Regions from separate parts of the Rhizobium sp. PK7-22 genome, predicted to be linked through region 2. Evidence: riboswitches for the same ligand, from Rfam matches in the RefSeq annotation. Region 2 holds a riboswitch; the other holds the start of a gene.
What was found. A riboswitch is a leader RNA that binds a small molecule or an ion and turns the genes downstream of it on or off. The one in region 2 is predicted to bind S-adenosylmethionine.

Region 1: linked by a shared signal. The riboswitch ahead of metA (homoserine O-succinyltransferase) and the one ahead of M1E10_RS10450 (O-succinylhomoserine sulfhydrylase) in region 2 are both predicted to bind S-adenosylmethionine.

What each region holds. Positions count from the first base shown of each region.
Region 1 is NZ_CP096514.1:491,201-497,879, forward strand. It holds gene trxA (thioredoxin) at 1-789, opposite strand, end outside; gene M1E10_RS07215 (prolyl-tRNA synthetase associated domain-containing protein) at 843-1,358, opposite strand; tRNA gene M1E10_RS07220 (tRNA-Gly) at 1,647-1,721, shown strand; gene M1E10_RS07225 (aldose epimerase family protein) at 1,826-2,839, opposite strand; gene M1E10_RS07230 (vWA domain-containing protein) at 2,907-4,088, opposite strand; gene metA (homoserine O-succinyltransferase) at 4,090-5,010, opposite strand; SAM riboswitch at 5,066-5,143, opposite strand; gene M1E10_RS07240 (AAA family ATPase) at 5,186-6,025, opposite strand; gene M1E10_RS07245 (thiamine pyrophosphokinase) at 6,121-6,679, shown strand, end outside.
Region 2 is NZ_CP096514.1:1,182,009-1,188,687, forward strand. It holds gene M1E10_RS10430 (aspartate aminotransferase family protein) at 1-692, shown strand, start outside; gene argF (ornithine carbamoyltransferase) at 725-1,642, shown strand; gene M1E10_RS10440 (Hsp33 family molecular chaperone HslO) at 1,810-2,799, shown strand; gene apaG (Co(2+)/Mg(2+) efflux protein ApaG) at 2,834-3,226, opposite strand; gene M1E10_RS10450 (O-succinylhomoserine sulfhydrylase) at 3,384-4,568, opposite strand; SAM riboswitch at 4,616-4,694, opposite strand; gene M1E10_RS10455 (2'-deoxycytidine 5'-triphosphate deaminase) at 4,770-5,864, shown strand; tRNA gene M1E10_RS10460 (tRNA-Gly) at 5,941-6,014, shown strand; gene M1E10_RS10465 (Thivi_2564 family membrane protein) at 6,074-6,235, opposite strand; gene M1E10_RS10470 (glycosyltransferase family protein) at 6,347-6,679, opposite strand, start outside.

The sequences.
Region 1 (6,679 bases), 690 kb from region 2:
CTTCATGCGCGTCTCGTGATGGTCCGGGTTGAGCGAGAGCTCATGCTCGAGGGCAGAAGGGTCCCCAAGCTTGCGGGCTTCCTCGAACTGCTCCAGCTTTCGCGCCACCGCCTGGATGGCAGGATCCGCGGCCATCTCCTCGGGAAGCGACTGCAGCATCTGCGAGGCGCGTGCCGCGTCCCCCAGTTCGATCATGCACCGCATCAGGCCGGCAGCCGCCTTGGCATTCTCCGGATCGGCCTGCAGCACCGCACCGAAGAGCTGCGCGGCAGCCTGGACGTCGCCAGCCACCAGCAGGCCTTCCGCTTCGGCGAGCGCCGCTTCGATTTCGGCCGCCTGATCGGCGCCGGGCGGGCCGGCGACCTTGTCGATGAACTGGCGAAGCTGGCTTTCCGGCACCGCGCCCATGAAGCCGTCGACCGGACGGCCATCCACGAAGGCGACCACGGCCGGAATGGACTGGACGCCCATCTGGCCCGGGATGGCCGGGTGATCGTCGATGTTGAGCTTGACGAGCTTGACGCGCCCCTGCGCTTCCGTGACCACGCGCTCCAGGATCGGCGTCAGCTGCTTGCAGGGGCCGCACCAGGGCGCCCAGAAATCGACCAGAACCGGCTGCCGGCGCGATTCGTCCATGACGTCCGCAGCGAACGCGGCCGTGCTGGTGTCCTTGATGAGGCCGCCCGCCGGCGCCGAAGCCGGCACCGCTGCCGGACCGCCGAACTGCGCCGAGGCCGTCATCTGGCCGCCGTAGGAGCCACCGTCGTAAGGATTGTCTGTGCCGCTCATGAAATGTCTCCGGATCTCGTCGTCCCGCTTCACTTGGGTGGGAACATCGTATGTCAGTCGGTCACTTTCAAGACAAGCGGCGTATGACCTGTCGCCTCGAGGAAGCGTAGGAGATCGTTGCGCTCGATCGACGTGGTGGCATCGTTGGACAGTGGATGCCCGTTGATGACTTCGTTCTGCATCAGGTCCTCGTCGAGGATGAAGGTGACGTTGTTGCCCGTGTCGTTGATGGCGCCGAAGACGGTGACGGATCCCGGCGCGACGCCGAGATACTCCAGCATCTTCTCGGGCCTGCCGAAGGAAACACGGCTTGCGGCGCCGATCACCTTGTGGACCGTCTTCAGGTCCACGGCCGCATTCTCCTCGACCGTCAGGACGAAATACTGGTCCTTCTTGTCCTTCACGAACAGGTTCTTGGTATGCCCGCCGGGGATCTCGTCGCGCAGGCCGACCGATTCGGCCACGGTGAACACCGGTGCATGCGTCCGCGTCGAATAGGAGACGCCGAGATCATCGAGGAGCGCATAGAGCTCTTCGGGGGTCTTGGGAGAGGAAGAAACGTCGTTCATGGTTCCACGCGGTTCAACTGAATCTGCGGCGGGATCGGCTGCCACCCGAGGCTTACCGTGCCGTGGTCACTGCCGCAAGCAGATGCACGGCTGTGGGGTGGAAGAACGGGACGTCTCCGCATGACGATTTTCAGGGCAGCCAGCTCCTCAGCATGTTCGGCGGCCAGAAATTTCTCGATCGGCTTTCATTTCCCTGTTGCATTCGAAAATCACTTGAGCCATATAGCGCCCGTCGCCGCAACAACGGTCGGCCCTCGATCCAACGTTACCCCAGGATCGCGGTTATGAGCGGGTGTAGCTCAGGGGTAGAGCACAACCTTGCCAAGGTTGGGGTCGAGCGTTCGAATCGCTTCACCCGCTCCAATTCTTTCCAGGTTCCAGACATCACCCAAAGCGTCGCAATTCACGCGAACGCCGAAGCGTCACCAGCGCCCAGCCTTCGCCGGGCGCGGGTCTGCAGAAAAGTCTCAGCTCTTCGAGAAGCAGTAATCCGTCTCCTGCCGCAGCACGTCGCCGGGGCGCAGGACGGCCTCGGGAAAATTGCTGTGGTTGATGGCGTCGGGCCAGATCTGCGTTTCCAGGCAGAAGCCGGCGAAGGCGCCGTAGTGGCGGCCGTCGTGGCCCGGCACCTTCACGTCGAGCTTGTAGCCCGAGTAGAACTGGACGCCCGGCTCCGTGGTGCGCACCTCCAGCGAGACGCCGGAATAGGTGCTGCGGGCAAGCGCGACGGAGCGCTTCTCCATGCGTTCGTCGGAGAGGCAGAAGTTGTGGTCGAACAGCACCCGTTCGCCATTCTCCTCCCGGTCCATCGGCCCCATCTCGCGCAGGTCGAAGGCGGTCGAGGCCACCGGCAGGAGCACGCCCGTCGGGCACTGGCGGTCGTCGACGGCGGTGATTTCATCCGCCGCGATCATGATGTCGTGGCCGAGCGCCGTATCGCGGCCGTCCAGGTTGAAATAGGTGTGCTGGCAGATGTTGCAGGGCGTCGGCTGGTCGGCGCTCGATTCGTAGAGCACCGTCAGCACGCCCTCGCCGTGCAGGTGATAGGTTGCCGTCACCGTGCAGTTGCCCGGGTAGCCGGCCCGGCCGTCGGGATCGACGATCTGCAGCACCACCCGGTCGTCGGCGAGATCGACGATCTCCCAGTTGCGCTTGGCCATGCCGTCGCTGCCGCCGTGGAGATGGGTGACGCCCTTCTCGTTGAGCTCCAGCTGGTAGGCCTTGCCGTCCAGTTCGAACCGGCCGTCGGTGATGCGGTTGGCGCAGCGTCCGGGCGTCGCGCCGAAATAGGACGAATATTTCGGATAGTCGTCGAAAGCCTCGAAGCCGAGGACGAGCGGCGGCTGGTGGCCATCGAGCCGCAGATCCTGGATGACCGCGCCCCAGGTCATCACCTGCGCCGTCAAACCGCCGCCGGAGATCGTCACCCGGTAGACGGTCTCACCCTTTGCCGTTGTCCCGAAAACTTCGCGCTCGACCATTTCAACCTCCAAATCAATGCGGGCTGAACCTGATCGATTTGGCAGCCATGCGCAACGGGCAAAGCGGCTAGCGGCTCAGCGCCCGCGTCGCCTGCTCCAGACCGCTGAGCGTCAGCGGGAACATCCGCTCGGAAACGATCCGCTGCAGCTGGAGGATCGATTGCGTGAACTGCCAGTGCGCCTGCGGAACCGGGTTCAGCCAGACGCAGCGATGGAAATGATCCGTCATCCGCCGCATCCAGAGCTCGCCGGGCTCCTTGTTCCAGTGTTCGACGGACCCGCCGGCATGGGTGATCTCATAGGGGCTCATCGATGCATCGCCGACGAAGATGACGCGGTAGTCGCTGCCGAAGCCGTTGATGACCGTCTCCGTCGCAAGACGCTCCGAGCGCCGGCTGTTGTCCTTCCAGACGCTCTCGTAGAGGCAGTTGTGGAAGTAGAAATGCTCCAGATGGCGAAACTCGCTCCGGGCGGCCGAAAACAGCTGCTCCACCGCCAGCACGTGATCATCCATCGAGCCGCCGACATCAAAGAACATCAGGAGCTTGACCGCATTGCGCCGTTCAGGCCGCGTCCGGACGTCGAGATAGCCGTGCTGCGCGGTGGACTGGATCGTGCCGTCGAGATCGAATTCCTCCGTCGCCCCTTCCCGCACCCAGCGCCGCAGACCCCGAAGCGCGATCTTGATGTTGCGCGTGCCGAGTTCGACGCCGTCGTCGAGATCGGCAAATTCCCGCCTGTCCCAGACCTTGACGGCACGCCGGTTGCGGGAGCGGTCCTGACCGATCCGCACGCCTTCCGGATTGTAGCCATAGGCGCCGAAGGGGGAGGTTCCGGCGGTGCCGATCCACTTCGAGCCGCCCTGGTGGCGACCGTCCTGCTCCGACAACCGCTGGCGCAGCGTCTCCATCAGCGTGTCGAACCCGCCCAGCGCTTCGACAAGACGCTTCTCCTCTTCGCTCAGATAGCGTTCGGCAAGCTTTCTGAGCCACTCCTCCGGCAGCGCCACCGGGTCGATGCCCGGTTCGCCGCCGACCGACTGCAGCCCGCGAAAATGAGCGGCAAACACCTGATCGAACCGGTCGATGTGCCGCTCGTCCTTTACCAGGCAGGTTCGGGCGAGGAAGTAGAAGGCCTCGACGTCGAAATCGGCCAGCCCCTGCTTCATCCCCTCCAGCAGCGACAGATACTCCCGCAGCGTGACGGGAAGCCTGGCAGCCTTGAGCTTGAGAAAGAAGGGGAGAAGCATCCTAGACCGAGCCTATCTTCTCCAGCTGGTAGGGGGTCGTCTGGTAGATTTCGTTGATCCAGTTGCCGAACAGAAGATGCGCATGGCTGCGCCAGCGGTTCTGCGGCGTCAGCGTGGTGTCGTCGTGCGGGAAGTAATTGTGCGGCAGCTTGATCGGCACGCCCGCATTGACGTCCCGGAAATATTCCTCGGCCAGCGACGTGGAATCATATTCGACGTGGTTGAACATGTAGAGGCGGCGCCCGTTGGCCTCCTCGACAAGACAGACGCCCATTTCCTCGGATTCCATCAGGATCTTCAGGTCCGGCACCTTGTCGATGTCCTCGCGCCGCACCTCGGTCCAGCGCGACACGGGCACCTGGAAGTCGTCGGAGAAGCCGGTCAGGAACACGGAAGCCGGGCACAGGTTGCGGTGACGGTAGACCCCGAAGGCTTTCTCCTTGAGCTCGTGCTTCGGCACGCCGTGGAAGTGATAGATCGCCGCCATCGCGCCCCAGCAGACGTTCATCGTCGAATGAACGTTCGTCGTCGTCCAGTCGAGGATCTGCTGCATCTCGTCCCAATAGGTGACGCTCTCGTAGGCAAGCGTCTCCACCGGCGCTCCGGTGATGATGAAGCCGTCGTACTTGCGGTGCTTCACCTCCTCCCAGGTCTCGTAGAAGGAAAGCAGATGTTCTTCCGAGGTGTTCTTCGCCTTGTGCCCGCCGATCCGCACGAGGGACAGTTCGACCTGCAGCGGCGAGGCCCCCACGAGCCGCGCCATCTGCAGCTCGGTCTTGATCTTGTTGGGCATGAGGTTGAGCAGGCCGATCTGCAGCGGGCGGATGTCCTGTCGCACGGCGACCGTTTCGGTCATCACCCGTACGCCCTCCTGGACGAGGGTTTCGAAGGCGGGCAGCGTATCGGGAATCTTGATCGGCATCGCACACTCACAAAACAAGAAGCCGGCCACGAACAAATCGCAACCGGCGCGTGAAGGTGGATCTCGCGCGGCCCTTTAGCGACTTGTTTAACGTGGCTGCAAGCCGGCCGGCCAAATCACCACACAATAGCGTTCAATTAAACTTCGAAGCCGCAAAGGTCAAGAAAAGAGGAGTCTAACGCTCGCGGCGCGCCATGAAGGCCAGACGCTCGAAGAGGTGGACGTCCTGCTCGTTCTTCAGAAGCGCGCCGTGCAGCTTCGGCAGCGCGGTCCTGACGTCGGCGCCCAGATCGGCGGGATCGATGTCGTCGGAGACCAGCAGCCGGATCCAGTCGAGAGCTTCCGAGGTTGAGGGCTTCTTGCGCAGCCCCGGCATCTCGCGGATCTCGTAGAAGCGCGTCAGCGCCTGGCGGACGAGCGCCTGCTTGATGCCCGGATGATGGACCTCGACGATCTGTGCCAGGGTTTCGGCATCGGGGAAGCGGATATAGTGGAAGAAGCAGCGCCGCAGGAAGGCGTCCGGAAGCTCCTTCTCGTTGTTCGACGTGATGATGACGACCGGCCGGACCTTCGCCCTCACCGTCGCGCCGGTCTCATAGACATGGAATTCCATCCGGTCGAGTTCCTGCAGCAGGTCGTTGGGAAACTCGATGTCCGCCTTGTCGATCTCGTCGATCAGGAGAACGGTCTTCTCCGGCGCCGTGAAGGCCTGCCACAGCTTGCCCTGGCGGATGTAGTTGCCCACGTCGTTGACGCGGGCGTCGCCGAGCTGGCTGTCGCGCAGCCGCGAGACAGCATCGTATTCGTAGAGCCCCTGCTGTGCCTTGGTGGTGGACTTGACGTTCCACTCGATGAGCGGAAGCCCGAGCGCCGAGGCGATCTGCCGGGCAAGCTCCGTCTTGCCGGTCCCGGGCTCACCTTTCACCAGCAAAGGCCGCTCCAGCTGGATGGCCGCATTGACGGCAACCAGCAGATCCTTGTCCGCGATGTAGTCTGCCGTACCCTGAAACTGCATGAGATGCCCCTGTCGATGGTGCGGCAACGTAAAAGCTCGGTTTACTCGGCGCAAGCGGCTTTCCCTTAGCCCCGGCTTTGCGATATGGGCTTCCCATGATCAAAACCACTTTCACCATCCTGCTCGGCGGGGATCTGATCCTCACCGATCGATTGCAGCATGCGCTGGCCGAAAGCCGCTTCATCGCCGCCGACGGCGGCATGCGGCACGCCGAGCCTCTGGGGGTGGAACCGGAGCTCTGGGTGGGGGATTTCGACTCCACGCCGCCGGCGCTGATGGAGGCCTTCCCGCAGGTGGAACGACATCCGTTTCCGGCGGCCAAGAACGAGACCGACGGCGAGATCGCAACGGCAGAGGCCCTGGCGAGGGGTGCCCGGCGGCTGATCCTCGCCGGCGCCCTGGGCGGCGACCGCAGCGACCATGCGCTTCAGCATTTACTGCATGCGCTGCGCCTGGCCGAGCAGGGCATCGATGTGCTTCTGACATCCGGCCTCGAGGAAGGCATGCCGTTGATACCTGGACCACCCAGGGTGCTCGACGTGCCGAGAAGCTCGATGTTCTCCGTCATCGGATTTTCCGACCTGGAAAACCTGACGATCACCAATGCCCGCTATCCGCTCGACGGGTTTTCTTTGCCCTTCGGCTCCGCGCGCA
Region 2 (6,679 bases):
AGGCCGCGATCACCGATGCAACGGCGGCAATCCTGATCGAGCCGATCCAGGGCGAAGGCGGCGTCCGCCTGGTATCCAAGGAATTCCTGCGCACGCTGCGGCAGCTGTGCGACGACCACGGACTGCTGCTGATCCTCGACGAGGTGCAGTCGGGCGTCGGCCGGACCGGCAAGCTCTTCGCCCATGAGTGGGCCGGCATCACGCCGGACATTATGGCTGTCGCCAAGGGCATTGGCGGCGGCTTCCCGCTGGGCGCATGCCTTGCCACCGAAGAGGCCGCAAGCGGCATGAAGCCCGGCACCCATGGCACCACATACGGTGGTAACCCGCTGGCCATGGCCGTCGGCAACGCGGTGCTGGACGTTATCCTGGCCGATGATTTCCTCGAGCATGTGCGCGACGTGGCGCTGGTGTTCCGCCAGGGCCTCGAAAGCCTCAAGGACCGCTTCCCGGACATCATAGACGAGATCCGCGGCGAGGGCCTGATGCTCGGCATCCGGACGAAAGTGCCCAACGCCGAGCTGCTGATGGCCATGCGCGACGAGCATCTCCTCGGCGTGCCGGCCGGCGACAACGTCATCCGGCTTCTGCCGCCGCTGGTGATCACCGCGGAAGAGGCGCGTGAAGGCCTCGCCCGCATTGAGCGCGCGGCCGAAGCGCTCGGCAAATCGGCCCTGAAGAAATCAGCGTAAGGAGTCGAGGGCTCTGCCCTCACTGACTGGACATGGCGTCACCAAAGCACTTTCTCGATCTTTCCGCCGTTTCTTCCGCCGATCTGCGCGCCATCATCGATGATGCGCGCGTGCGCAAGCAGGCAACCAAGGCCGGCACGGCCGACAAGCCGCTGGCTGGCAAGATGCTGGCGATGATCTTCGAGAAGCCGTCGACCCGCACCCGCGTCTCCTTCGATGTCGGCATGCGCCAGCTGGGCGGCGAAACGCTCTTCCTCTCCGGCACCGAGATGCAGCTCGGCCGCGCCGAGACGATCGGCGACACCGCAAAGGTACTTTCGCGTTACGTCGATGCGATCATGATCCGTACCACCGACCACGCGCGCATGCTGGAAATGGCCGAGCATGCCACGGTCCCGGTCATCAATGCGCTGACGGATGACACCCATCCCTGCCAGATCATGGCCGACATCATGACCTTCGAGGAACACCGCGGCCCGGTCGCCGGCAAGACCATTGCCTGGACCGGCGACGGCAACAATGTTCTGCATTCCCTCGTCGAAGGTGCGGCCCGGTTCGGATATCGCATGAACATGGCCGTGCCGATGGGCTCCGAGCCCTCCGACCGGATCCTCAACTGGGCGCGCAACAATGGCGGCGAGATCATGCTCTACCATGATGCCGAGCGCGCCGTTGCCGGTGCTGACTGTGTCGTGACCGACACCTGGATCTCCATGAACCAGGAGCACAAGGCGCGCGGTCACAATATCTTTCAGCCGTTCCAGGTCAACGCCCAGCTGATGAAGCAGGCGGGCAAGGATGCGCTCTTCATGCATTGCCTCCCGGCGCATCGCGGCGAAGAGGTGACGGACGAGGTGATCGACGGACCGCAGTCGGTGGTGTTCGACGAGGCGGAAAACCGGTTGCACGCGCAGAAGTCCATCCTGGCCTGGTGCTTCGGCGCCGTCTGAGCCGTTGGCTTGATTTTCGCGAAAATCGATCCCATTTATCGCCTTTCGCAAATGCTGCCCCGACGGGCGGCCCCACATCCATTGCCGACATCTTTTTCCACCGCAGCGGTTCCGCACGAGCCTGCGCCTGTGTAGAAGCTGAACTGGTCGGCGCGAAGGAGCAAACCATGACGGAAGCCACCGTTGAAATCACCGATCTGGATCTTGCCGGCGACGACAAGGTCGTCCCGTTCCAGGTTGACGGGTTGGATGTGCGCGGTCGGGCCGTGCAGCTTGGCCCGTTGCTGAATAGCATTCTGGCACGCCACGACTATCCGGCCCCGGTCGCGCGCCTGCTGGCAGAAGCCATCGCTCTGACAGCACTGCTGGGCACCTCGCTCAAGTTCGAGGGCAAATTTACCGTCCAGACCAGGGGCGACGGACCGGTCGATCTGCTGGTCGCAGACTTCTCCACCCCGGGCAGCCTGCGTGCCTACGCCCGCTATGACGAGGAAGCCCTGGAAGCCGCGGTGGCCGCCGGGGAAACCTCTCCGGAGGACCTGCTGGGCGAAGGGGTGCTGGCCTTCACCATCGACCACGGCCGCGGCATGCATCCCTATCAGGGCATCGTGCCGCTCGACGGATCGTCGCTGGAGGAGATCGCCGGTGTCTACTTCCGGCAGTCCGAGCAGATTCCGACCAAGGTGCGCCTCGGCGTTGCGGAGCTTTTCGATCGCGATGTCGATGGCAAGCCGCGCCACAACTGGCGGGCCGGCGGCGTCGTTGCCCAGTTCCTGCCGCCGTCGTCGGATCGCCTGCGCCAGCCCGATCTCCACGGCGGCGATGGCGACATGCGCGAAGACGATCAGCCCGATGACGATTCCTGGGCGGAAGCCCGCATGATGCTGGAAACGATCGATACGGACGAACTGACCGATCCGCAGGTGCCGATCGAGCGCCTGCTGTTCAGGCTCTTCCACGAGCGTGGCGTGCGGGTCTACCAGCCGCAGGCGGTCGCCGACCAGTGCAGTTGCTCGCGCGACAAGATCAAGGGCGTTCTGGATGGCTTCAGCGCCCAGGAGATCACCGACAGCCTGGAGGATGGCGAGGTTGCCGTCACCTGCGAATTCTGCTCGACCACCTACAAGTATCGGGCGGACGAATTCGAGGCTGCCTGACTGGAAGACATTCCTGCCGTGAGGCAATCGCCTGCTAGTTCAGCACGCGCAGCAGGCCGGGAGAGTCGAGGGAAAAGGCGGGGATGGCGACGTCGAAGCTTTCTCCGTCATCCGTCTCCATGCGGTAGTGGCCGAACATCACGCCGGATGGCGTGTCGAGCGGGCAGCCGGAGGAATACTCATAGGTGTCCCCGGGACCCAGCTTCGGCTGCTCTCCGACGACGCCCGGCCCCTCGACCTCGTCGACGAGGCCGCTCTGGTCGGTGATGTGCCAGTAGCGATGCGTCAGCCGAACCGTCAGCGTCGAATGGTTCTCGATGACGATGTGGTAAGCCCAGACATAGCGGCTGTCCTCCGGGCAGGATTGCTCCTCCAGGTAATAGGTTTCCACGGCGACTTCGATATCTCGTGTACGGGCCCGATACATGACGCGGCGCTCTCAGTGAACTGTAGTCGGTATCGTACAGCTTCCCCGGCGCGTCAAGGAAACTGAAACCACCACGGGCGCCCGTCCGTCCGTTTTCGAGACATTTCCGGAGTTAAGGATAACCGGAAGCGTTAACTTGCCCCGGTTATCCGCCATCTCAGGCCGGCACCTTCTCCAGGGCGCGGGCAAAGTCCTCGAGCAGATCCTGGCTGTCCTCGATGCCTGCCGAGAGCCGCAGCGTGCCCGCCGAAATGCCGAGTTCGGCGCGGGCCTCGTCCGTCAGGTTCTTGTGCGTCGTCGTTGCCGGATGGGTGATCAGGCTCTTGGCGTCGCCGAGGTTGTTGGAGATCTTCACCACCTCCAGCGCGTTCTGCAGCGCGAAGGCCGCTTCCTTGCCGCCCTTCAATTCCAGGCAGACCAGCGTCGAGCCGCCGGTCATCTGCTTGGCGATGATCTCAGCCTGCGGATGGTCTGCCCGGCCTGGATAGATGACCCGCGCGACCTTGCTCTGGTCGGCCAGGAAGTCTGCGATCTTGGCCGCACTTTCCGTCTGCTGGCGCACCCGCAGCGGCAGCGTCTCGATGCCCTTCAGGAGGGTCCAGGCGTTGAACGGCGACATGGCGGGGCCCGTATGGCGGAAATAGTCCTGCAGGTGCTCCGTCACCCATTCGCTGTCGGAGAGCACGACGCCGCCGAGGCAGCGGCCCTGGCCGTCGATGTGCTTGGTCGCCGAATAGACGACGATATGGGCGCCGAGCTCGAGCGGCTTCTGGAAGAGCGGCGTCGCAAACACGTTGTCGACGACGACCTTGGCGCCGATCTGGTTGGCGAGCATGGCGACACCCGCGATATCGATCACCTCCAGCGTCGGATTGGTCGGGCTCTCCAGGAAGAACACCTTGGTGTTCTTGCGGATCGCCTTTTCCCAGTTCTCTAGGGAGCGCCCGTCGACCAGCGTGCATTCGATGCCGTATTTCGGCGCCAACGTCTCCACCACCCAGCGGCAGGATCCGAACAGCGCGCGGGCGGCGACGATATGGTCTCCCGCCTTCAACTGGCAGAGGATCGCGGCGGCAACGGCGGCCATGCCCGACGCGGTGGCGCGGGCCTCCTCGGCACCTTCCAGCATGCACATCCGCTTCTCGAACATATCGTTGGTCGGGCTGCCGTAGCGCGCATAGATGAAGCCCTCGGTCTCGCCCTTGAAGCGGGCTTCGGCGGCTTCGGCCGTCTCGTAGACGAAGCCCTGCGTGAGGTAGATCGCTTCCGACGTCTCGCCGTATTGCGACCGCAGCGTGCCGCCGTGGACGAGCTGCGTTGCGGGGCGCCAATTCTGGGTCATGCGCTTTGCACCTTTCAGACACAAAAAAACCGGCCGTGCATAAGCAGACCGGTCTCACCCCGGTCTTTTTAGCCATTTGTTTAACGTGGCTGCAAGCCGACCGGCCAAATCACCACGGGATAAATCTGCCTTACTCTCGGTCTTTGCTTGCGTCAATGGCTGCCATTTGGTTTTGTCCCGGCACGCGAAGGGACAAAGATCATGACGAGGACCACGGGCATTCTGGCGGACCGGGCCATTGCGGCGCTGTTCGAAAGCGGACGGCTCCTGTCCGAGCGGGCGCTGGACACCGACCAGGTTCAGCCGGCAAGCCTTGACCTGCGTCTTGGCGCCAAGGCGTTCCGGGTGCGGGCCAGCTTCATGCCGGGCCCCAACAGCCTGGTGTCCGACAAGCTGGACAGGCTGAAGCTGCATGTCATCGATCTGTCAGAAGGCGCTGTGCTGGAAACCGGCTGCGTCTACATCGTTCCGCTGATGGAAAGCCTCGACCTGCCGGCGACCATGTCGGCGTCCGCCAATCCGAAGAGCTCCACCGGCCGGCTCGACATCTTCACCCGCGTCATCACCGATTACGCCCAGGAGTTCGACAAGATCCCGGCCGGCTATTCCGGACCGCTCTACCTGGAAATCAGCCCGCGCACCTTCCCGATCGTCGTGCGCCGCGGCTCGCGGCTGTCGCAGATCCGCTTCCGCACCGGTAATGCCGTGCTGAGCGAGCCGGAGCTGCTGCAGCTCCACGAGGCAGAGACGCTGGTGGCGTCGCGCGAACCCAACATCAGCGGCGGCGGCATCGCGCTATCGATCGACCTGACGGGCGACAAGGAAGGCCTGATCGGCTACCGCGGCAAGCACCACACCGCCGTCGTCGATGTCGACAAGAAGGCCCAGCACGACGTCTTCGATTTCTGGGAGCCTCTGTTCAGCCGCGGCCGCAATGAGCTGGTGCTGGATCCCGACGAATTCTACATCCTTGTCTCGCGCGAGGCCGTGCACGTGCCGCCGCTCTACGCGGCCGAGATGACGCCCTTCGATCCACTGGTGGGAGAGTTCCGCGTCCACTACGCCGGCTTCTTCGATCCAGGCTTCGGCCATGCCGCATCCGGCGGCCGCGGCAGCCGCGCGGTCCTTGAGGTGCGCAGCCACGAGGTCCCCTTCATCCTCGAAGACGGCCAGATCGTCGGCCGCCTCGTCTACGAGTATATGCAGGAGCCGCCGGAAGCACTGTACGGTATCGGGCTCGGCTCGAACTACCAGGCTCAGGGCTTGAAGCTATCCAAGCATTTCCGCCTCGCCTGAGGCAGGCTAGCTCGCCGCATCGTCATCGATCTAAGCTTGACAGACGCGGCGAACTGGGTGAACTCTGCCCGCCGTTGCGGGTGTAGCTCAATGGTAGAGCAGCAGCTTCCCAAGCTGACGACGAGGGTTCGATTCCCTTCACCCGCTCCAGCCCTTTTTCAAAGTTGCTGCTGCCCTGACGCCTTTCGGCGCGATTTCGGCTGCGTATCTTAGAAAACCGCCAGGTAGCGCAGCAGCGAAATGATGCCGATGATGATGACGATGACCTGGGCGATCTGCTTGGCGCGGCCGTCGATGGGCAGGCGTGCGATCAGGTAGAGGACGAGGACGACGACGAGAAAGGTAATGAGCAGGCTGACAAGTACTGACATGAGAAGATCCTAATAAAAGTGGTGTAGTCTCAGTGAGATAGAGCCGCGCGAGGCGATGAGAAGTGGCCCGCCAATCTTTATTTGTGGCAGCTCTGTGGCGGACTCCGGTTGCTATTTTGCCGGTTCATGCGGCGTCTTCTGCCAGAAAAACGGCCTTGCCCGTAGTTCGAAGATGGCCCGCCAGGCGGCCAGCGAGGTCATCATCCAGTAGAGCGGCACTGCCATCCAGCGTCCGCCCACCAGCCGTTTTTCATGATCGGTCATCGAACCGATGCCGAGCGCGACGAAGGTGAGATAGCTGCCGAAGATGTTGAAGGCGTCGACGCAGAAGAGCACCAGCACCCCGATAGGGATGCCGCTCGCCGGTGCCGCCATCATCGCCAGGGCACCTTGGGTCAGGAAGACGAGGATCAGCGGATGCAGCAGAGACGAGAGCAGCATTCC